DNA from 2 places in the Corynebacterium sp. NPDC060344 genome. Region 1 is predicted to be linked to the other one. Evidence: predicted binding sites of a transcription regulator. Region 1 holds the regulator's gene; the other holds the start of a gene.

Evidence for each region. The regulator LexA, encoded in region 1, represses DNA repair genes until DNA is damaged. The targets are predictions, from matches to a motif close to CGAACANNTGTTCG.
Region 2: a site for LexA is predicted at 1,920-1,933, ahead of ACFWGD_RS05345 (HNH endonuclease signature motif containing protein). Genes of this name have one in related genera too.

What each region holds. Positions count from the first base shown of each region.
Region 1 covers NZ_JBHXCS010000001.1:155,801-160,186, reverse strand. Annotated here, with positions in the region: gene ACFWGD_RS00735 (phosphoenolpyruvate--protein phosphotransferase) at 1-940, shown strand, start outside; gene lexA (transcriptional repressor LexA) at 1,368-2,078, opposite strand; gene ACFWGD_RS00725 (hypothetical protein) at 2,801-2,944, shown strand; gene nrdR (transcriptional regulator NrdR) at 2,979-3,428, shown strand; gene hrpA (ATP-dependent RNA helicase HrpA) at 3,456-4,386, opposite strand, start outside.
Region 2 covers NZ_JBHXCS010000003.1:88,046-92,431, reverse strand. Annotated here, with positions in the region: gene ACFWGD_RS05345 (HNH endonuclease signature motif containing protein) at 1-1,762, opposite strand, end outside; gene rfbD (dTDP-4-dehydrorhamnose reductase) at 2,129-3,010, opposite strand; gene ACFWGD_RS05335 (LCP family protein) at 3,143-4,386, shown strand, end outside.

The sequences.
Region 1 (4,386 bases):
GATCGCGGCGTGGTCGGGTCCGGGGCGCACCGCCGACGGGGAACACGTGCAGCTGCTGGCCAACGTCGGCGACGGCAATGCCGCGCGCATCGCCGCGGACGGCGCGGCCGAGGGCATCGGCCTGTTCCGCACCGAGCTCTGCTTCCTGTCGGCGGCCACGGAACCGACGGTGGAGAATCAGGCGGACATCTACGCCACGGTGCTCAAGGCGTTCCCGGAGTCGAAGATCGTCGTGCGCACGCTCGATGCGGGCTCCGACAAGCCGATCGCCTTCGCCAATCTCGGCGACGAGGACAATCCGGCGCTGGGCGTGCGCGGCCTGCGCATTTCGCGGTCGAACTCGGGGCTCATGGAACGCCAGCTCGACGCCATCGCACTGGCCGGCACGAAGGCGGGCCGCGGAGCGGAGGCCCCGACGTGGGTGATGGCGCCGATGGTGGCGACCCTGGAAGAGGCCGAGTGGTTCGCCGGGCTCTGCCGCGAACGCGGCCTGACGCCGGGTGCGATGATCGAGATTCCCGCCGCGGCCCTGATGAGCCACGATCTGATGAAGGTTCTCGACTTCGTCTCCATCGGCACCAACGACCTGACCCAGTACGCGATGGCCGCCGACCGCCTGTCGCCGCACCTGGCGTACCTCACGGATCCGTGGCAGCCGGCGGTGCTGCGGTTGATCGACATGACGTGCCGGTCCGGCAAGCTCACCGGCACCCCGGTCGGCGTGTGCGGCGAAGCCGCGGCCGATCCGCTGCTGGCCTGCGTGCTCGTGGGCCTCGGGGTGAACTCGCTGTCGGCGGCCGCGACGGCGCTGCCGGGCGTGGGGGCCCAGCTCGCCGAGGTCACCGCCGCCCAGTGTGCCGACGCCGCTCGTGCGGCGTTGGATGCGCCGAACGCCGATGCCGCTCGCGCCGCGGTGCGCTCCGTCTTCGGCCTGGAGTAGCCGCGCGCTCCGTTTTCGGCCTGGGGTAGCGGTCCACGTCGCGGCTCACCGTGGCCGTCGAGGCTCGTCACGGACGTCCCGCGCCGCCGCGTGGGGCCGTGAATGCATGGATGGTCGCTGAATTCAGTTGGAATCGACCCATCAATTCAATCTCAGGGTTTTCGCGCCCTTTCCGAGGGGCACGCGGACTCTGAGCTTGAAGAAATAGGGGGTCAAGAATTCAATCTCCTGCAGGTTGAGGCCGGATTCACGGCCGCGAAAACTCTGAGATTGAATGGGGGCTTCCCCGGCTTGCTCCCCGCCAACCTGTGCGCGCGGTGGAAGCGGGGCCTGAGGCCTGGCTCGCGCACCACATGCTGGCTGGCGCACCGAATGCATGAGAAGGGGCCCGAGCACATGGTGCTCGGGCCCCTTCTCGGGTGGTGGATCAGAGACGGCGCAGGACGCTGACGACGCGGCCGAGGATGGTCACCCCACCGTCGACCGGAATCGGCTCGAAGGCGTCGTTGTGGGGGAGCAGCCACTTGCCCGAACGATCCTCGTGCCACTCCTTGACCGTGGCCTCGCTGTCCGAGTCGCCGTCGATCATCGCCGCGACGAAATCGCCGTTGTTGGCCGTCTGCTGCGACTTCACCACGACCCAGTCACCGTCGAAGATGCCGGCATCGACCATCGACTCGCCGACGACGCGGAGCATGTACAGCTCGCCCGGACCGGTGAGCTCTGCGGGAACCGCCATGTGCTCGTCGATGCTCTGCTCTGCCAGGATCGGGTTGCCGGCGGCGATCTGGCCGACGATGGGCACATACGTCGGGGCGGTGGCGCCTTCCGGCACGACCGGGACCGACGCCGACTTCGGCTTGGGGCCCGGCTTGCCGGCGTGGTTGTCGAGCTTCTGCTTCAGATCGCGGACGTCGACCGCACGCGGCTTGTGGGGATCGCGGCGCAGCGCGCCCTTCTTCTCCAGCTCCTTGAGCTGGTAGGCCACCGACGACGTGGAGTTCAGCCCGACCGCGTCACCGATCTCCCGGATGCTCGGCGGGTAGCCCCGCAGGGACACCGCGTCCTGGATGACCTCCAGGATGCGCCTCTGTCGGTCCGTCAACGTGTTCTTGTGCGGCTGCTTCTTATCGGCCATGTTTCCACTCCCACCGGGTTCGGTCGTGCTCGGTTGCGTAGTGCTCGGGTGACTAATGCTCGGGTGCACGGGGCTCGGGTGCCCCGGTGCTCGATGTCGTCGTGCTCAGGTCGATCGGCCATGCGCGCGATCGGACCTGCCTCGCTCGTGCCTGCCGTTCGAACACGACCCTACACCAAATCGTGCGGGGGTGGCACAACTGTTCGAAGTTTTTGCCCCCATGTCTGGACGGGATCCGGGGGCGGTGATATAAATCGAACACAGCAACGCAGTCGAACATTCGTGCAGTGACCGCGACCGGGATTTTCGAAACCGTTTCGTATGATGCTCGCGAGTAACCGGATGGAAGGAACCAACCGATGACCGCTTTTATCGAAGACTACCGCACCGCCACCCTGAACTGGCATGACGTGGACTCCACGGAGTCCGGGGATCAGGTTCCCTCGTGGCTCGAGAACGATGCTGCTGCGGTTCGCCCGGCTGCCCGAACCGCCGTGCGGCGTCGTCGCGCCGCCGCCGATGTTCGAACGGGTGCCGCGACGGATCGAACGCGGGTCCGTACGACCCGTCGTCCGTCGAACGGTCGCCCCGGCGGTGTTTCGGGCGCGTCGCGCCGTCCGAACACACGACGAACGGCCCTCACTTCTGCGCCCACCCACGGGGTTTCGAACATCGGGCACGTCCGCGACGGTCGTTCGGCCGTCCGCGGCCCGGTGCAGGGGGTGCGCCGCACGCGCACCTCGATGGCCGTCGTCGCCGGCGTCGGCGCCGTGTTCGGCCTCATGCTGCACTTCTCCGGGATGGGCGCGCCCGCCCCGGAGACGGCACCGGCCCCGACCTACGTCGGCGCCGCTCACCAGCAGTAGGGGCGTGGGGCGCGGGCACCGTATGCTCGACGACGTGCATTGCCAGTTCTGCCACCACGACCAAACCAAGGTCATCGACTCCCGTCTCATCGACGATGGAATGACCATCCGCCGCCGGCGCGAGTGTCTGGCGTGCGGCAAACGATTCACCACGCTAGAGCGGTCGCAGCTGATCGTCGTCAAGCGCGACGGAGTCGTCGAAGATTTCAGCCGCGACAAAGTGATCCGCGGCGTGCGGCGGGCATGCCAGGGGCGCGAGGTCCCCGAAGCAGCGCTGAAACTGCTCGCCCAGCAAGTGGAGGAAACCCTCCGGTCCAAGGGCACCCCGCGGGTGGACTCCAACGACATCGGGCTGGCCATCCTCGAACCGCTGCGAGACCTCGACGAAGTCGGCTACCTGCGCTTCGCGTCGGTGTACAAGTCGTTCAGCTCGGCGCAGGACTTCGAAAACGAGATCCTGTCGCTTCGCCACGACCGCACGTAAGACGCGCAGTCCGGGCACGGTCACCGGCTACCGCAGCTTGTCGATGGCCTTCTTCACCCGCTGCGGCGACACCGTGCGCGCCGTGCCCAGGCGCTGCGCGAACAAGCTCACCCGCAACTCCTGGATCATCCAACCGATGTCCCGGACGGCCGCGGACTTCTTCCGCGCCTCCGGCAGCTTCGCCAGGCGCGCGGCCAGGTGCTCGTTGACCTCGGCGACCTCATCCTCGAGCTCTGCATCGCGGTCGGGATCGGTGGCCATGTCCGCCAAGCGCACCTCCATCGCCTCCAGATAGCGGGGGAGATGGCGCAGGTTCGCCCACCCGTGCCGGGCGACCGCGCCCTTGGGCAGCATGAACTCCAGCTGCGCGCGCATGTCGTCGATGGCCGGGCCGTCCCACTCGTTCAGCTGCGACACCACGCGGTGATACGCCGGCAGCGCCTTGGCCATGCCGACCACGAGCTGGCGCACCTGGCCGGGGACCTGCGGCTTCACGGCGTCGCGGAGCTTTGCGTACTCCTCCGGATCGCGCACGGGACCGCCGGCTCCCATCATCAGATCGCGCACGACGGTGACGCGGCAATCCTCCACGAGCCCCTCGGCACCACCATGCGGCCACGCATCGACGGCCACGCGCTGCTGCAGCGGCAGGCCCTTGACCATCGACTTGGCCTGCACGGTGCAATCGCGCAGCAACATGGTCAGCGTCGCCGTGACCAGCGACGCCTTGGCCTGCGCTTCCGTGGGCACGACCTTGACGGCCACGCCGTCCTTCGTGGCCACCAGCGTGGGATACGCGGTGACCTTCTGGCCGTCGACGGTGTTTTCCACGGTCTCCGGCACGGCGCCGAGATTGTCGGCCGTCCACTCCTTCACCGCGGCATGCTCCGACGACCCGGCGGCCTTCGACACCGCCGTGGTCACCTGGCCGGCGCGCCGGTGCTGCAGGGCCTTCAGA
Region 2 (4,386 bases), on a different contig from region 1:
ATTCCGACCGCCTGCGCCACACCCTCGGTGCCATCGACTGGCGCGACCAGAGCTCATCGTCAGCACACGGCCACCCATCATCGGCGGCATCGGCCAGGCATCGTGCTTCCTCGGCGACCTCCGGATCGGGATCGTTGAGCGGGCCGGCGGTGTACTCGGCCATCGCCTGCTCGTATTCGACTGTCTCGCGGGCGTGCTTTGCCAGCGCCTCTGTGACGTCCGCGTTGCGCATCGCCTCGGCGGCCTCAGCATCGGCGCGCATGCGATGAGCATTGGCGCCTCGGATGGTCTTGGCCAACCGAGTGGCCCTCTGATCGAAGGTCTGCCGCTTGATATGCGCGATGGGACCGTGCGGCACCGACGTCGCAAACGCAGCACCGGTGTGATCGAACCAGTCCACCGAACCGTCATCGTTCATCACCGCGTTCCAGTGGCGGCTGGTTTTCAAGTTGTGGTGGTGCTGACACAGGCACTGCAGATTCCACGTCGCCGTCACTCCGAGAAGGTTGGAAGTGTCGCCGGCGATGAAGGCAGCACCAGCAGCTCCACCAGCGGCATCTCCCTCACAGGTTCCACCACCAATGACCATCCCCGGCGCACCCTTCATGGCGTCGGGGTCGTAGTTGATGACGTGGTCGATCTGGCACCTGTGCGCGGGCACGTCACACCCGGGGAAGCGGCACCCGCCATCGCGGGCACGCACTCTCGCCTTCTGCGCATCCGAGGGCACGTAGCCATCGACCTGGGAGTCGGCGGACAGGCGGACGTCATCGCAGCGCTCGAGCCATTGCTTGGTCAGGTACTTGGGCAACCAGCCGGCGCCGTCGAGCCACAATCGCAGCTCGCCATCTCCGTCGCCACTGCCGTCACCATCACCGTTGCCGTCGCCGAAGTTGGCATTCGCGTCGGCATAGACGTTCATGGTCACCTTCGCGCCGGCGAAATCGCCGCGCGACATGGCCATCAGAGCGTCGGCGAGGGTGCAGTCGACGCCAGCCTTGATTTTGGCGTCGCGGATGGCACGAATGGTGGCCTCGAACTCGGCCATGCGGTCCTTGCGCAGGCACACCTCCATCGCCGCGAAGTCGCACGGGTAGTCGTTGACGATGGTCACCTTCTCCGCCTCCAGCGACTTCTTCTCCTCCTCGTCGGGAGGCGTGGAGATCGGCTCGATCTCTTCGACGATCAAGCGCAGCGCATTGGCCAGAGTCCGGATCCCCGGCAGAGCCTGGAGGTCCTTGGTGGGCCGGAGGTAGTCGAGGATCCGTGCTTCGACTTCGGCGATGGTGTCATCGGATACCGCGACGATGGCCTCGGCGATGCGCAGGAGATGATCGTGGGGCAACGCCCCCGAGCGGGAAAACTCGAGGACCCGTGGCATTCGGCGAAACATGATGCCGACGTCGCAGTAGGGGCCGGCCTTGAACTTGGTCATCCCCAATCGGACGCCGACGGCGGCGGCATGGGAGTCGACGTCGGCGTCGCCGTCGGGTGTGACGGCCACGGCGATCTCGACATTCGCGATGTTGCGTGCCCGGCCGAGGTTTGTGACGGACTCATCGCGTTCGGTGGCCCACCGCTTCCTGGGAGGGGGAAGCGGCTCGGATTCAGAATCAGGGCCAGGCTCGGACTCAGGGTCGGACGCAGGCTCATTGCTGCGGCCATCGTCCGGATAGGGCGGGCGCTGCCTGTGCTGCTCGTGTTGGTTGTAGTGGTGGTCCGGATCGTCGTGCTCATCGGCTGCGTCATGGTCGAAAGCCATGTCGGTTCCCCCGGGAATGCGAGTACGGATCAAAAAGGATCTATGCGTGATCGCTGGTGCTGATCTGCCCTGCAGCGGAACCAATCCCCCGGCCCCGCCCCTATGTCTTACTGCATTACTGCTTGTTCCTGCCGCACTGCCTTGCTTCACCATTCATCATACACGCGTTCGAGCGCTCAAAGGTGAACAAGAGGTGACGGTTTGGCGACTTTTTGCAGTGTAAACGGCCGATATTCCCACCCAGTGCCGTACAATGTTCCACTCAGTGAGATCGCACGCCCGGGCGAATGCGCAAAAAGTACAGGTAGGGTCAAGGCCAGGCCGCACAACCGGGGCGACGAACCGTCGCAAAGCGAGGGCGACCAGCTACGCGCCGAGGGCCCTCCGCAGGCCGTCGCGCCAGGCGGGCAGGGGCTCGAAGCCGGCATCGGCCCAGGCGGAGCCGTCCAACACGGACCACGCGGGGCGCTTCGCGGGACGGGGAAACTGCTCCGAGGTGCACGGGCGCACGCGCTCGCGGGCGGACTCGCCGGCGGCCAGCGCGAACACCTCCGACGCGACCTCGTGCCAGGTCGCGGCGCCGGTGCCGGTGACGTGGAAGGTGCCGGCGACGGGTCGCAAAGCCAGGCGCCACAGGGCATCGGCGAGATCGTCGACGAACGTGGGATTGCCGTGCTGGTCGTCGACGACGTCGATGGAGCCGCCGCGGGCCTGGAGGCGCAGCATCGTGGACACGAAATCGGGCGCGTCCGGCTGCGTCGGCCCGGAAAACACCCAGGCAGTGCGCACGATCGCGGCCCCGGGCGCCGCGTCGAGCACGGCCCGCTCCCCCGCCAGCTTCGTGCGGCCGTAGGCGGTGTCCGGCGAAGTGGGGTCGTCGGCGCGCAGCGGGCGGCGCGGCACCCCGGCCACCTCGCCGAAGACATAGTCGGTGGACACGTGCACGAAGAACGCGCCCTCCGCCTCGCACCGCCGCGCGAGCAGCCCGGGAGCGACGGCATTGATGCGGTGCGCGCCGGCCCCGCCCTCGGGGGTCTCGGCGCCGTCGACGTCGGTCCACGCGGCGGCGTTGATCACCACGTCAGCGCCCCGCAGCGCCGGATGGGACGCCACGGCCGCGGCATCGGCGACGTCCAGGTCCGCCCGCGCCAGCCACGCCACGTCGACGCCCGACCCCGGCACGCGCCGCCGAAGCGCCGTTCCCAGCTGCCCGCCGGCGCCGACCACCACGACTCTGCGTCCCCCCACTTCATGGGCTTTTCCGGCGCGTGGTTCGGTCATCGGGGATCCGTTTCATTATCGTGGGGGCGACTGGGCCGTCGCAAAGCAAAAAACCTTGCTTGACGACGCCCACCTGTCGGCACCAACCGTAGTGCACGCATGGAAGGAACCATTTTGAGCGCACGCAAACCCCAGTCGAGGCACGCCCGGGCGATCCAGGCACCCCCGACGCAGGGCCGCGACGTCCGCCAGGCATGGCCCATGCCGATGCGGTCGGTGCTCATCCTCGTGTCCGTGCTGTGCCTGGTCGTCTCGGCCGTCGGCTGGTGGACCGTGGGGCGCGCCGCGGGCAACCTCGGCTCCGGCGGCGACTTCTCGCTGGGCGAGGAGAAGGACGGCGCCACCGACATCCTCCTCGTCGGCTCCGACTCCCGCGCCGACGCGCAGGGCAACCCGCTGACGCAGGAGGAGATCGAGCTTCTGCGCGCGGGCGATGAAGAGGCGACGAACACGGACACGATCATCGTCATCCGCGTGCCCAACGACGGCTCGTCGGCGACGGCGATTTCCATCCCGCGCGACACGTACATCAGCACCGTCGACGGCAACAAGAAGATCAACGGCGTCTACGGCGACAAGAAGCAGGCCACCGCCGACGAGCTGGTCGCGGCGGGCGAGTCGCCCGAGGAGGTGGAGAAACGGTCCACCGAGGCCGGGCGCCAGGCGCTGATCACCTCCGTCGCCGACCTGACCGGCGTCACCGTCGACCACTACGCCGAGGTCGGCCTGCTGGGCTTCGTGCTGCTCACCGACGCCATCGGCGGCGTCGACGTGTGCCTGAACAACGACGTCTACGACGAGTTCTCGGGCGCCGACTTCCACGCCGGCCGCCAGACGCTCGCCGGCGCCGACGCGCTGAGCTTCGTGCGCCAGCGCCACGGCCTGCCCCGCGGCGACCTGGACCGCATCACCCGCCAGCAGGCGTTCATGGCGTCGTTCGCCAACAAGCTGCTGTCCGCGGGCACGCTGTCGAGCCCCGGCAAGCTCAACGAGCTCGGCGGCGCCGTGCAGCGGTCGGTGGTGCTGGACAATGACTGGGACGTCATGGGCTTCGCCACGCAGATGCAGGGCCTGACCGGCGGCAACGTGCAGTTCGAGACCATCCCCGTGACCTCCATCGACGGCGTCGGCGACTACGGCGAGTCCGTGGTCACCGTCGACCGCGGCCAGGTGCACAAGTACTTCGACGAGCTCCTCGTCGACCCCGAGGCCGAGGCCGCCGCCGCGGAGGAGGCCAAGCCGCGCGACCACGATCCGGCCGAGTACACCGTCAGCGTGTACAACGCCACGGGCATCGAGGGCCTGGCCTCCCGCGTCGCGGGTTCCCTGGCCGAGAAGGGCTA